Regions from separate parts of the Thioalkalivibrio sp. ALE25 genome, predicted to be linked through region 2. Evidence: predicted binding sites of a transcription regulator. Region 2 holds the regulator's gene; the other holds the start of a gene.
The links. Region 2 encodes FliA, which starts transcription of late flagellar genes. Its sites were predicted from a motif close to GCTAAAGTTNNNNNNNNNNCNGCCGATA; they were not measured.

Region 1: a site for FliA is predicted at 3,104-3,131, ahead of C996_RS0105020 (methyl-accepting chemotaxis protein). Genes of this name have one in related genera too.

Annotation. Positions count from the first base shown of each region.
Region 1 covers NZ_KB897928.1:214,449-221,821, forward strand. Annotated here, with positions in the region: gene C996_RS0105010 (ABC transporter permease) at 1-748, shown strand, start outside; gene C996_RS0105015 (undecaprenyl-diphosphate phosphatase) at 777-1,655, opposite strand; gene C996_RS0105020 (methyl-accepting chemotaxis protein) at 1,752-3,059, opposite strand; gene C996_RS0105025 (Rrf2 family transcriptional regulator) at 3,260-3,697, shown strand; gene C996_RS0105030 (ExeM/NucH family extracellular endonuclease) at 3,717-5,426, shown strand; gene C996_RS0105035 (mechanosensitive ion channel family protein) at 5,444-6,331, opposite strand; gene C996_RS0105040 (hypothetical protein) at 6,347-7,156, opposite strand; gene C996_RS0105045 (PA0069 family radical SAM protein) at 7,234-7,373, opposite strand, start outside.
Region 2 covers NZ_KB897928.1:101,012-108,384, reverse strand. Annotated here, with positions in the region: gene C996_RS0104520 (flagellar motor protein) at 1-200, opposite strand, end outside; gene C996_RS0104515 (chemotaxis response regulator protein-glutamate methylesterase) at 202-1,314, opposite strand; gene C996_RS0104510 (chemotaxis protein CheA) at 1,317-3,437, opposite strand; gene C996_RS0104505 (protein phosphatase CheZ) at 3,483-4,259, opposite strand; gene cheY (chemotaxis response regulator CheY) at 4,355-4,735, opposite strand; gene C996_RS0104495 (RNA polymerase sigma factor FliA) at 4,777-5,544, opposite strand; gene C996_RS0104490 (MinD/ParA family protein) at 5,541-6,365, opposite strand; partial or broken gene flhF (flagellar biosynthesis protein FlhF) at 6,534-7,373, opposite strand, start outside.

The DNA of each region.
Region 1 (7,373 bases), 110 kb from region 2:
CGGACACTGGTTCGGCGAGGCCGGGCAGGATCCCGACCGGGGCTGGTCGGTGGAGGCCGGACTCATGGAACGCTTCGACCTGGCACTGGGCGACTACCTGACGTTCCGGGTCGGGGGGCAGCCCATCCGCAGTCCGATCACCAGCGTCCGCGAGGTCGACTGGGACAGCTTCCAGGTGAATTTCTTCGTCATCGGCCCGCCTCCGCTGCTGGACCAGCAGCCCCGGACCTTCATCACGGCCATGCACGTGCCCGAAGACCAGCGCAGCGCCCAGAACCAGTGGCTGCGAGAGTTCCCCGCGGTATCGGCCATCGACGTGAGCGCCATCCTCGCGCAGGTCCGCGATGTGATGGACCAGGCCACGCGGGCGGTCGAATACGTCTTCCTGTTCACCCTGATCGCCGGGCTGACCGTGCTCTACGCCGCGGTCCAGGCCACCCGCGACGTCCGACGACGGGAGGCCGCCCTGCTGCGCACCCTCGGGGCACGTCGCGACCACATTCGCAACGGCTTGCTGGCGGAATTCGGGACCCTGGGCCTGCTGGCCGGGCTGCTCGCGGCCGTGATCGCCACGGCAGTGGGCGCCCTGCTCGCCTGGCAGGTGTTCGAGTTCGACTACAGCGTCAATCCCCTGACCTTCGTCTACGGGATCGGGGGCGGTACGCTGGGGATCGCCCTGGCCGGCTGGCTGGGGACGCGCCGGGTGCTGGACCAGGCCCCGCTGGCGGTGCTGCGCGGCCCGGAATAAGCCGAGCCGGGGTACTCGCGTGCCCCGATCAGTGGCCGTACATGATGTCCACGTCGAGGAAACCGAACAGGACCAGTAGCGCCAGCGCCCAGAGGTAGAAGGAGAAGACCTTCAGGTTGGCGCGGTACAGGAAGAACAACACCATCTTCAGCGACACAATCCCGACCAGCGCGGATACCACAAAGCCCACCGCCAGGGCCGTCCAGTTCAGGTCCCCAAGGCCGTTGCCGTTCAGGACGTCCAGCGACTGCACGGCGGTCGCCGCCAGGATCGTGGGAATCGCGAGGAAAAAGCTGTACTCCGCCGCCCAGCGCCGCTTGAGCCCGGTGAAGAGCGCGAAGACGATCGTCATACCGCTGCGCGAGAGCCCGGGAATCAGCGCGAAACCCTGCGCCACGCCGATGATCGCCGCGATCTTCGGGCTCAATTGGCGCAGGCCCAGCGGGCGCCGCTGCAACCGGTCCGTCCACCACAGCAGCACGCCGGTGAGGCTGAGCGTCCCGGCGATCAGCGTCGGGTGGGCAAACACCTGCTCGAACCCGGCCTTCAGGGTAAAACCCACGACGGCGGTCGCGAACACCGACAGCCCGCACAGCAGCGCCAGGCGCAGGAACAGCATCTCGCGCCCCGCGGAGCCCCGGGCGGAGGCCCACTGCCAGCTCTCGCGGGCGATCCCGCCGCTCAGCCGCAGCAGGCTCTTGCGGAAGACAAAGACAATCGATACCAGCGTGCCGACGTGCACCACCAGATCGAACAGGATCATCTCCGGGCTTTCCGGGGGCGGCAGTGGCTCACCCTGACGAATCAGCCAGTGCTGGGTCAGAACCAGGTGGGCGGTCGAGCTGACCGGAAGAAACATGAAGATGCCCTGCACGATCCCGAGCAGGGTGGCGACCCAGACTGTCATGACAGGTGCGACTCCGTGATCCCGAGGCGGGCCGCAGTATACGCAAACCACCCACCAGGCGTCGGTACCGGCGTCGCACCGCCGGCAAAAGCCCGGCTACACTCGGAACTGCGTCGTCAGACCTCGCAACTGCTCGATGCGCGCCACCAGGGTATCGGTCTCGCTGGCGGTGGCCTCGGCATTGGCCGCTGTCACCTGGGCCCCCTGACTGACCTCCGTGAGGGTGCCATCGACCTCGCGCGCGACCTCCGCCTGCTGTGACACGGCACCGGAGATCTCGTTGTTGAGATGCCGGATCCGCTCGACCGCCGAGCGGATCGACTGCAGGGCCTCGCCGGCACCGGCGGCCTCGTCCACGCCCGTTTCGCCCTTCTCCCGACTGCGCTCCATCGCACCGGCCGCCGAGCGCGCACCCGCCTGCAGCCGCTCGATCATGGCCTGGATCTCGGTCGTGGACTCCTGCGTCCGGGTCGCGAGCGTCCGGACCTCGTCGGCGACCACGGCAAACCCCCGACCCTGCTCGCCCGCGCGGGCCGCCTCGATGGCCGCATTCAGTGCCAGCAGGTTGGTCTGCTCGGCGATCCCGCGTATCACATCGAGAACCGACCCGATCTGGTCCGACTCGGCCTGAAGACGCGCCACCTGTTCGTTGGCGGTGCCGATCTCGCTCGCCAGCTCGCGCATGGTGCGCACGGTTGTGTCGACCACGCCGGAGCCGGTCCGGGTCTCGGTCTCGGCCTGGTCGGCCGCCTCGGAGGCCGTGCGCGCGTTGCGGGCGATCTCCTCGGCCGAGGCCGTCATCTGGTTCATGGCCGTCGCCACCTGGCCCAGCCGCGCCTGTTGCTGCTGCACCTCCTGATTCGTCTCCTCCGCCACGCGGTGCAGGGTGCCAACCGACTCCCCCAGCTCCCGTGCATGCTCCACCATCTCGGAGACCATGCGCTGCAGACGCTCGATGAAGGCGTTGAACAGACGAGCCAGGCGGTCGATGCCGTCGTTGCGCGGGGCCTCGATGCGCTGGCGCAGGTCCCCCTCACCCTCCGAGACCGCACGGAAGCGCCCGGCCAGTCCAGCCAGGCGGCGACGGATCATGAACACGAACAGGAAGTACACCACCACGATCACGCCAATCGCCACACCCAGCATCATCGCGTTGACCTGCCAGGCCGCGACATCCAGCAGCCGATCCACCGCGGCGGCCACTTCGGTCTCCAGGGCCGGCGTGGTCTCGTGCTCCTGCATCACCTGCTCCAGGGTCGCCTCCATCCCGCCCTTCAGCGTGGCCGTGTGCCAGAACACCGCTGCCGCGGCGATCAGGAAAAACACCCCGACAATCGCGCTCAATGCGAGCGAGAAACGTCCCGCCAGCGAAAGGCGACTCAGCCACCCACTCTCCTGCTCCATTGCTGCCCCCTGATGCCGGTACACTCCGGCTTTTGTTATCGCTGTAACGACCCACCGGCCCGAAACTATAGGCCGTGGCGCACCTGTGCTTCACGCGAACGCAACGCATGCGCTTGTGACGCAGGTCCGGACCAATTAAGGTTCTCTGAAATATACGTTCAAGCATATCCTCGATCACCGCGAACCGACGAAACCCTCCTATGCAGCTCACCCGCTATACCGATTTTTCCCTTCGCGTCCTGATGTACCTCACCGTGCAGCCGCGCGAGCAGCGCGTAACCGTCAGCGACATCTCCGAGCAGTTCGCCATCCCCCGCAACCACCTGGTCAAGATCGTGCACCAGCTCGGCCAGAAGGGGTACATCATCACCCGGCGCGGCAAGGGGGGTGGAATCTCCCTCGCCTGCGAACCCGCGGAGATCAACGTCGGCAGCGTGATCCGCGACATGGAGCCGAACCTGAACGTGGTCGACTGCGAGAACCCCGTCTGCCCGATCCTGCCCGGCTGCCAGTTGCGCGGCGTGCTCAACGACGCACGCGACGCCTTCCTCGCCGTGCTCGACCGCTACACCATTGCCGATGTGACCCAGGCGCCCGACTACCTCTACGAGCTCCTCCACCCCGGCAAGAGTGCCTGAACGCCGGTATCCTTCGGCCATGGAACGGCCCGATCCGGCACCCCGTAAACGAACCGCCCTGCACGCGCGCGCCGGGGCCCGCTGGCTGGCCGTGGCCGTGCCGTGCCTGCTGGCGCTCGCAAGCGCCGACGCACGCCAGGCCTGTCCCGATCCCGGGTCCACACCCACCCCCCTCGCCGAACTGCGCACGGGGACCGTACCCGAAGGAACGGAGGTGGTCGCGGAAGGCACCGTAACCGGCGTCTTCATGGACTCGGACCAGCTGGGGGGCTTCTACCTGCAACAGGGCTCGGGCGCCGCGGCCACAGGCCTGTTCGTCTACGCCCCGAGAAGGGACCCGGTCGCGGTCGGCCAGCGCCTGCAGGTGCACGGCACCTTTACCCGCCATCGGGGCCGCCCCCAACTCTCGCAACTGGACACGGTGGTCACCTGCGCCGACGGCGAACCGCCCGCCCCCGTCGACCTGCGCCTGCCCGACCATGCCGACCGGCTGGGCGACCATATCGACCAGCCGATCCGTTTCCCGCAGCGCCTGACGGTCACGGACAACCGGGACCTCGGGCGCTACGGAAGCCTGACGCTGGCCGCCGACGGGCGCCTGATGCACCCGGGCCAGACCGACCCCGCGGACAGTCCAGGGCACCAGGGTGCAGACCGCCGGATCGAACTGGACGACGGGAGCTATCGCGCGAACCCCGACCCGATCCCCTACCTCGACGATCAGGGGACCCGCCGCGCGGGAAGCTCGGTGGAAGGGCTCACCGGCATCCTCACCCACGCCTTTGGCACCTACCGGGTCCACCCCATCGAGCCCGTTGCCTGGACCGGCGGCGAGCGTCCCGGCCCGGTGCCGGCCGCGGATGCAGATCACCTGCGCATTGCCACCGCGAACATGGAGAATGACTTCGTCACGCTGGGCGAGCGTGGTGCCCAAACCCCGGCCGAGCGTCGACGCCAGACCGCCAAGCTGGATGCGCTGCTGCAAGGTCTGGATGCGGATCTGCTGGGCGCGGTCGAGCTGGAAAATGCCGCGTCCGCGCGCGAGACCCTGGTGGCGCGCCTGAACGCCCGCCCCGGGGAGCGCGGCGAATACTCGGCCATCGCGCACCCGGCGTCGGGGGACGATGCGATCAAGGTGGGCCTGCTCTACCGGCCGGAGCGCCTGCGTCTGGTCGGCACAGCCGCCGACCGCGATACCGTCCATCACCGCCCCCCGCTGCTGGGATGGTTCGAATCGGTCGGAGCCGGCGAGCGTTTCGGTGCCGTGGTCGTCCACTTCAAGGCCAAGAGCGGCTGCCCCGACAGTGGCGATATCGACCGGGGCCAGGGCTGCTGGAACCAGCGCCGTACCGCGCAGGCCGAGCGTCTCGTCGCCTGGATACGCGAACAGCAAACCGGCGAGTTCGCGGATGCTCCCGTCGTGGTCCTGGGCGATCTCAACGCCTATGCCGCCGAGGACCCCCTGCGCGTCCTCCATGCCGCAGGAAAACACGATCTCGTGCACGACGACCCAAGTACCGCCCATACCTACGTCTTTCGCGGCCAGGCCGGGCAGCTGGACTACCTGCTGGGGCCCGACACGCTGCGTGAACGGGTCCGGGACGGCGCCACCTGGCCCGTCAACGCCGACGAGCCGGAATTCCTCGGATTTGATGGCCGCGCCCCCGCCGACGGGCCCTGGCGCGCCTCGGATCACGATCCGGTCTGGGCCGACCTGTACCTGGACTAGTCGGTGACTGCGGCCACTCAGTCGCGGGCGTCCGGTTCCGCAGGCACGGCGGCCTCCGCCTCGGCCGCCGACACGTTGTCGACAATCCGTACCGGCAACGGCCCACCCAGGCTGCCCAGGGTCCTCTGCGGAAACGGGATGTCGATACCGGCCTCGTCCAGTGCCGCCTTCACCCCCTCGTGCATGGAGTTACGCAGGTCCAGGAATTTCTCCCGCCGCGCCCAGACCGAGAGCTGGATCTTCAACGCGGAGTCGCCGTACTCGAGGAAGATGAACAACGGCTTGGGCTCCTCCAGACAGACCGGGTTGCCCTCGGCGACCCCCATCAGCACGTCGCGCAACTGCTTGAGATCGGTGTGATAGGCGACCCCGATCTGCATGTCGAGCCGACGGATCGGGAACCGACTGAGGTTGGTCAGCTGGGACTTCACCAGGCTCTCGTTGGGCACCCGGACCATCAGGTTGTCGAAGGTCCGCAGCTTCACCGAGAGCGGATCGATGGACAGCACCTCGCCGGTGGCATCCCCCACCTTGATCACATCCCCGACAGAGAACGGCCGCTCACCGATCAGGAACAGCCCGGAGATCAGGTTGGAGGCGGAGGTCTGCGAGGCAAAGCCCAGCGCCACCGTGAGGATCCCGGCCGCACCCAGCAGCACGGTCAGGTCGAAGCCCAGCTCGCGCAGGGCCGAGGCCAGCACCAGGAGCACGATTACATAGAAGCTGATGCGCCGGGTCAGCATCACCTGCTGGGCATCGAGCTTGTCTTCCAGCACCCGCGCCAGCCCGCGCGACACCAGACGCGCGACCAGCAGACCCACCAGCAGATAAACCGCCGCGCGGACGGCCGCGAGGAACGCCTCGCTGGTGACGAAGGCCTGCGCGGCCTGTAGCCATTCGTTCATCGTGTGCGTCGCCCCCTACTGAAACAGGGCGCTGAACGCCCGCACCATCAAATGCCGTCCGCCGGCCTCGCGGGGCTCGGCGATACGCTGCGCCCCCGTCGCGGCCCCGGGCGGCCCCGGGTCGATCTTCATCGCCGCCATGTCACGGTCCTCCTCGCGCTCCATGCGCACGGCCGGGGTCCACAGCCGATGGTGGCGATCGGCATACACCGGCAGTCGCGGCACCGGCAGGTTCACGCGCTCCAGGAACAGGGCATCGTCCGCCTTGTTGGCGATGGTCAGCGGCGTCACCACACGATGCGGCCGTTCCGGCACATCCGCCAGGTCCAGGCGCGCCTGGGTCCGGGTCGCGTAGCACAGCTCGCCATTCACGGTGTTGGGGCCGAACCAGGTATCGGAAGGCGTATACACCGGGAATTCCTGCACCCGCGCCGCCCCCAGGTGCAGCTGCACCCAGGCCGGCGAACTGAGGTACAGGGTGACCTGCCCATGGGCCGGCACGTAGAACGGATTCTGCGGGCGGCTCACCATCGGACGATCGGCCAGGGCCACGCGCAGTTCCGGCTCGGCATCGGCCGGGGCCCCGGCAAACCGCAGCAGGTCCCGGGCACCGGCGGGAAAGGGTTCAGTGCAGGGGACGTCGATCGCCAGGGTCGCGTCCGCCGCGTCGCGCGGTCGTTCCATCACCATCTGCCATTCCTGCGCCCCATGCAGGAGCCACAGGTCCAGCGGACCGATGGACCAGCGACCGTGCGCGCCCGAGGCCAGCGGCCGGCGCCCCCACCAGGTCGCGGGATCGGTTCGCGTTGTCGAGGTCTCCGCCATCATCCCGTCCTTGCCATGCACCGCCTCACTGTAAACCAGAAACGGACGCCCGGGAGACGGCGCCGCGCGTTCCCCGCTCAGAAAAGGTCCAGCTGCCCCTCCTCGCGTCTCTGCCGCGGGCGCGCCGGCGGCACGAACTGGCTGCAGTCCAGTTCCACCAAGCGGCCACCCAGGCCCGCCCGCCGCCGGGCCAGCCGGAAGCGCTGGCGCAGCAGCT
Region 2 (7,373 bases):
AAGGCCCACGGCAGGATCCGCATCCCGTGCATGAACACCGTCAGGCGCGCCTGCACCAGGGTCGCCCCCAGCGTCCCCAGCACCACGATCACGAACGCCGCAGCATTCCACAGTGCGCCCAGGCCGCTGCCCTTGGCAATGCTGCCTCCAAGCACGGCCACCAGCCCCAGCGTCACCCCGATGAGGCTCAGGATATCCATGTCAGCAGAACCCCTTGACCAGCGCGGGACCGATCTCGGGCAGCGGATAGACGTGATCGGACAAACCGGCCTCTGCCACCGCCGCCGGCATCCCGTAGACCACGCAGGTCGCCGCGTCCTGCGACCAGACCTGCGCCCCGGCCCCTTTCAGCGCCCGCGCACCCTCGCGCCCGTCCGCACCCATCCCGGTCAGCACGACCGCAAGGACCTGTCCGCGCAGCGCATCCACGGCGGAGCTGAATGCGGCGTCCACGCTTGGCTTGTAGATCGTGCCCAGCGGGCTCTCCGCGATGCGCACATGGGTCTGGCTGCCCCGTTCCAGGGTCAGCTGCATGCCCCCGGGGGCCAGCAGGGCCACGCCTGGCTTCAGGGCATCGCCGTCCTTCGCCTGGCGCACCTCGATGTTGCACATCGCGTTCAGCCGGTCGGCAAAGGCCGGCGTGAAGCTGGCCGGCATGTGCTGGACCAGCACAATCGGCAACGGGAAACTGGCTGGTAGCGGTTTCAGCACCTCCTGCAGGGCGACCGGCCCCCCCGTGGAAGTCCCGATCAGGACCGCCCGCAGTTGCCGCAGGGGTGTTGGCGGCCGGGTGCGCGCGACCGGCGGCTGTTGCTTGGCAGCGTCTGCGGCCTGACGGTCGGCCTCTTCCCGCCGCGCGGTCGGCCGCGACTCGCGGGCCGGTGTGCTGGTGCCCGGCGCGCTGGCCGAGCGCGCGCGGCTGCGCGACAGCGAACGCACCCGGCGGCGCAGCAGCATGCGGGCGCTGTCCTCGTCGCCCGCCATGTCGCTGAACCGCTTGGGGAGGAAGTCCACCGCCCCGGCCTCCAGCGCATCCAGGGTGGCCTGGGCGCCTTCGGTGGTCAGGCTGGAGAACATCAGGATCGGCCGCGGACTCTCGGCCATGATCTTGCGTACCGCGGTGATGCCGTCCATGACTGGCATCTCGATATCCATGGTCACGACATCGGGGTCGAGCTCGCGCACCTTTGCGATCGCCTGCTCGCCGTTCTCGGCCGAGCCGACCACCTCGATGCCCGAGTCGGAATCCAGAATCTCCGCAATGCGTCGACGAAAGAACCCGGAGTCGTCGACGACCAGAACCCTGATCGGCATCCTCAGCCCTCGCTCGTGCGCGATGCGCGGCGGGGACGGCCGGACATCTGCAGTTGCCGCATCAGGATGGTCACCAGATCCGAGACATCCAGGATCAACGCGATCCCGCCATCCCCGGTAATCGTGGCACCCGCCAGGCCCTTCACGCCCTGCAGATTCTGCCCAAGGGGCTTGATGACCACCTCTTCCTGACCGACGAGATCATCCACCACCAGACCTACCTTGCGATCGGCGGTATGCACCACGACCACATGGGCGTCCTTGCGCGGCTCGGGCTCGTGGCCCGGCTTCAGCCAGCGCTTGAGGTAGTGAATCGGCAGTGCCTGCTTGCGCACGATGATGACCTCCTGGTCATCCACGTAATGCGTCTTCGTGAGGTCCAGATCCAGGATCTCGGACACCGACGCCAGCGGGATGGCGAAGCGCCGGCCGTCCAGGATCACCATCAGCGCGGGCAGGATCGCCAGCGTCAGGGGCAGCTTGACCCGCAGCGTGGTGCCCACGCCCACCTCGGAGTCGATTTCGATGGTGCCGTTGAGCTGCGAGATCTTGGTCTTGACCACGTCCATCCCGACCCCGCGGCCGGAGACGTCGGAGATCTCGGTCTTGGTCGAGAAGCCGGCCATGAAGATCACGTTGAAGGCCTCGCGATCGGTCATGCGCTCGGCCATGGCCGGTTCCATCAGGCCTTTCTCCACGGCCTTGCGCCGCAGGGCCTGCGGGTCCATGCCGCCGCCGTCGTCCTTGATCAGCAGCGCGATGTGATCGCCTTCCTGGGCGGCCCCCAGCACTACGGTCCCCTTGCGCGGCTTGCCCGCCGCCTCGCGTACCTCGGGGGTCTCGATGCCGTGGTCCACGGCATTCCGGACCAGGTGCACCAGCGGATCCGACAGGGCCTCGACCAGGTTCTTGTCGAGGTCGGTGTCCTCGCCGAAGATCTCCAGCTCGATCTCCTTGCCCAGATTGCGGGAGAGATCGCGGATCACGCGCGGGAAGCGGTTGAAGACCTTCTTCACCGGCTGCATGCGGGTCTTCATCACCGAGGTCTGCAGATCCGAGGTCACCAGGGCCAGGGAGCTGATCGCCTTGCCCAGCTCGTCATCGACATGCTGCGAGCGCAGCATGCTCAGCCGGTTGCGTACCAGAACCAGTTCGCCCACCAGGTTCATGATCTCGTCCAGGCGCTCGGTATCGACGCGCACGGAGGTCTCGCCCTGCGGGGCCGCGCGTCCACCCCCCTCGGCACCTCCGCCTCCAGCACGCACGCCGCCGCCTCCGCCCTGGCCTCCCGCGGGGGTATCGGCGGGTGCGGCGGCCTTCTCCGGTTCGGCGGGTTCGGGCGAGGCCGGCGAGGCTTCCGCAGGTTCTTCGTCCGCGGGGCTGGGGACCGCCCCGGTAGCGGCCGGCCCGGCGCCCTTGGCCTGCAACTCGTCCAGCAGGTTCTCGAATTCGTCGTCGGTGATCAGGTCGCCGGAGCTACCCTCACCCTCCGCAGCCGGTTCTTCTCCGGCCGCATCGCCCGCGGTGGAGCCCGTCTCCACGGGCTTCGGCGGCTGATCGCCGTGCAGGCTGTCGAGCAGGGCCTCGAATTCGTCGTCGGTGATCTCGTCACCGGCACCGACCATCGCTTCGCCATCCGCCGCCGGTTCCGCATCCGTATCCGCTTGCGGTTCGGGCTCTGGCTCCGGCTCGGGTTCCGGGGGCGGCGGCGCGGCGGGCTCCGCCGCCACGTCCTCGTTGTTCGCCATGCGCCGGAGGTTTTCCACCAGGTCGGCCTCGGCGGGCGTGGGATCCACGCCGGAGCGCAGGTCCCCGAACATCACGTTCAGGGTATCCAGCACCCGCAGCATGGTGTCCATCAGGTGACTGTCCGCCCGCCGCTCACCGTTACGCAGCAGGTTGAAGACGTCCTCCGCGTGATGGCACACGGTCACCAGGGGATCCAGGCTCAGGAAGCCGGCCCCGCCCTTGATGGTATGGAAGCTACGAAAGACCGCATTCAGCAGATCCCGGTCATCCGGATTCTGTTCCAGGTCGATGAGTTGCTCGTTGAGCCCCTCCAGCAGTTCCCCGGCCTCGATCAGGAAGTCCTGAAGGATTTCGTCATTGGGGTCGATGGCCATTCAGTCTCTCCGGTCGCGTGGCGCCATTCGCATGAGGGGAACTGCCTAGAAGCCCAGGCTCGATAGCAGATCGTCCACCTCGTCCTGTCCTTGAACGACATCCGCGGCGGAATCTTGAGTCTTGGGCACGCTGGGACCGTGACCCTTGCGGTCCGCCTCGCGATCCTCCTCGCGTTGTTCAAGCGACGCCTCGGCCGCCTCGACCTGCTCCATGCGCCCACTGGAGAGCCGGATCAGGGACACCAGGTTCTCTTCCAGGTCGGTCACCAGCTGGATCACGCGGCGAATCACCTGGCCGGTAATATCCTGATAGCTCTGTGCCATCAGCACCTCGGAGAGCAGCCGGCGCAGCTCCTCGGTGTCTTCCCCCGCCTGCGCGAAGAACGTGTCGAGCTCGCGGGCAAAGTCCCGGAACTCCTCCACCGAGAGCTGGCGGTTGCGAAAGCGCGTCCACTTCGCCGTCAGGTCGGCCGCCTGCTGACTGAACGACTCCGCGATCGGCAGGCTCGACTCGATGGCATTCATGGTGTCGTGGGCCGCCTGTTCGGTCATCGTGACCACGTAATTCAGGCGTTCCTTTGCGTCCGGGATCTCCGCCTGGGTCAGTTCGACCAGACGCGAATCGCCGCGGAAGCTTTGCAGGGCCTCGTGAAGATCACGGGTCAGCTTGCCCAGCTCGTCGAAGAGTTCGCGGTCATAGGGGCGCGCCAGATCCTGCACCAGCGCCCGGGCGCCCGTGTCGTCGCCCGCCTCCAGCGTCTTGACCAACTGCCGCGCAAGCTCCAGCTGATCGTCGCGTGGTGGGTGTTCCTGTTCAGTCATGAGAAGCCTCTTGCGGGTACGGCGCGGAAGGTTTCGGACGACGCCCGCGGCGGTCGGTGCCACGGGCGTCGGGCATATCGGTCACAGGCCCATGATTATCCCTGTGCTTCAATGCGTTCGAAGATCTTGTCGATCTTCTCCTTCAGCGTCTCGGCGGTGAACGGCTTGACCACGTAGCCGTTCACGCCCGCCTCGGCCGCCTCGACGATCTGGTCGCGCTTGGCCTCCGCCGTTACCATCAGCACCGGCATGGACTTGAGGTTCGGGTCGGCGCGCACGGCCTTCAGCAAGTCGATCCCCGGCATGTTGGGCATGTTCCAGTCGGTGATCAGAAAGTCGAAATCCCCGTTCTGCAGCATCGGCAGCGCGGTGCTGCCGTCGTCGGCTTCCTGGGTATTGTTGAAGCCAAGATCACGCAACAGGTTCTTGATAATGCGCCGCATCGTGGAAAAGTCGTCCACGATGAGAATCTTCATTCCCTTGTCCACACGTCACTCCGGGATTCGTAGGGTGGGTTTTAGAATAACTGCAAAGCCGTACCGTCTTCGAGCCACGAACCCAGGCGGGCGCGCAGTCGAATGGTGGCCTGACTTCGGATCTGGCTGACGCGCGACTCGGTCACGCCCAGCACGGCGCCGATCTCGCGCAGGTTGAGCTCTTCGATGTAGTAGAGCGACAGCACCAGCCGCTCGCGTTCGGGGAGGTCGCCGAGGGCTTCGGCCAGTTCCTGACGGAACTCACCGGCCTCGAGGGTGCGGGCCGGCGACACCTCCTGCCCTTCGATCACGCGATCGGCCCCGTCGTCACCCCCGCCGAGGTCGTCCAGGGCGAACAGGTGGGCCCCGGCGTGATCCTGCAGCATCTCGTAGTACTGGTCGATCGGCACGTCCAGCTCGGCGGCGACCTCGCTGCCACGCGCCGCCCGCCCCTCGCGCGCCTCGACGGTCTGGATCGCGGCGGCAATACGCCGACTGTTGCGGTGCACCGAACGCGGTGTCCAGTCACTGCGGCGCAGCTCGTCGATCATCGCGCCACGGATGCGGATCCCGGCGTAGGTGGCAAAGGTCGCGCCCTGGCCGCCCTCGAACTGGCGCGCCGCCTCGAGCAGCCCGATCATGCCCGCCTGAATCAGGTCATCCACCTGCACCGAGGCGGGGAGCCGCGCCATCAGGTGATGGGCGATGCGGTGGACCAGCTCGACGTGATCGGCAATCAGCTCCTCGTGCCCGCCGCTGGCCGCGGAGGCCGCCTGATAGCCGGAAAGTCGATTACGCGTCGTCATCATGCGCTCTGCAGCATCCGTTCCACGAAAAACCCGACGCCACCTTGGTCACCGCCGCCCACCGGCCAGCGGTCCACGGTCCGTGCCAGTTCGGCAAAGGCCTTCCCCGCCGGGCTCCCGGGGTACTGCTGTACCACTGGCGCGCGTTTCTGCACCGCCTTGCGCAGGTGATCATCCATCGGAATATAGCCGGCCAGGTCGAGCACCACCTCCGGCAGGTAGTTGCCGCAGACGGTATTGAGTTTCTGCATCAGTCGCTCGGCGCCTTCGCGGCCGTCGACCATGTTCGTCACCATGCGGAAGCGACGCAGGCCATGATCGCGGTGCAGGACCTTGATCAGGGCATAAGCGTCGGTAATCGAGGCGGGCTCGTCGCAGACCACCACCAGGGTCTCCTGGACCGCGCGGCAAAACGACGTCACGGATTCCTGCAGGCCGGCCGCGGTGTCCACGATCAGCACATCCAGGGGTTTGCGATAGGCGCTGAAGGCATGGATCAGACCGGCATGCTCGGCCGGCGTCAGGTTGGCCATCGCCGCGATCCCGGAAGCCGACGGCACCACCTTCACCCCGTCCGGTCCCTGGACGAGCACATCTTCCAGGCTCTCCACATCACCGGTCACCAGGTCGTGCAGCGTGCGCTCGGGACGCATCCCCAGCAGCAGGTCCACGTTGGCCAGGCCCAGATCGGCGTCGAACAGCATGACCTCGCGCCCGAGCCGGGCTAGGCCCACCGACAGGTTCACCGATACGTTGGTCTTGCCCACCCCGCCCTTGCCCGAGGCAACCGCGATGACCTTCAACGGCTTGTTAGTGCGTGGCATAGCGCCCCTTCCCGACCGGTTGAATCAGTTCCAGCGTGGCGGGCTCCGCCGCCCGTGCCGGACGTGCCTGGGCGCGCGCGCGCCGCGGCGGTTCCATCTCCGCCAGGCGCTCGGCCGCCCAGGTCTCGCGGGCATTGGCCGCTGCCCCGGGTTCATCGGCGGCATCCTCCAGGGCCAGTCGGGTCAGATACCCGGTATCGACCCGGTGAAAGTCCTCGGCAATACGCTGGCCATCGCTGACGAACCCCAGCCCCAGGTGCTGATCGAGCAGTACGGACAGGACCTCGCCCAGCTCCTCGGCCTCGTCCAGCTTGGTCAGCACCAGCGCCGAGGGCTCCGCCTTGCGAAATGCCTCCAGCACCCGCCGCAACGCGCTCCCCTGGGTCGTCGCCGACACCACCAGCCAGCTCTCGGCCCGGATGTCCGGCGGCAGGTGCGCGAACAGGGATTCGTCCTCCACTGCCCGCGGGGCCTGTCCCGCCGTATCCACCAGGATCAGGTGCCCATCCTCCACGCGGCGCGCCAGTTCGCGCAACTCTCTCGCGTTCTGCAGCACCCGCACCGAGATCCCCGCCATCTGGGCGAAGGCCTGCAACTGGCGCGTGGCCCCGATGCGCTGGCTGTCCAGGGTGACCAGCGTAACCGAATCCGGGCCCATGCGGCGGATCTGGCGCAGCGCGATGCGGGCCAGCGTGGTGGTCTTGCCAACGCCGGTGGGCCCGACCAGCGCCAGCAGGCCGCCCTCGTCCAGGATGTCCGGCCGGTGGGTGGCAATCGCGCCCGACAACCGCGCCCGCAGGCGTTCCCAGGCCTGTTCCGGCGAGCTGTCATCGAGAATGCTTCCGGCCAGGCTGCGCGCCAGGGCGTCGCTGAACCCGCGGTCGATCAGGCGCGCCTTGCATTCCGCCGCCAGCGGGTGGCGGGCCGCCCAGCGCGCCTCTTCGCTCTCCGCATACTGGCGCGTCATCAGGCTGCGCAGGTCGCGCAGCTCCTGCCGCATGGCGGTCA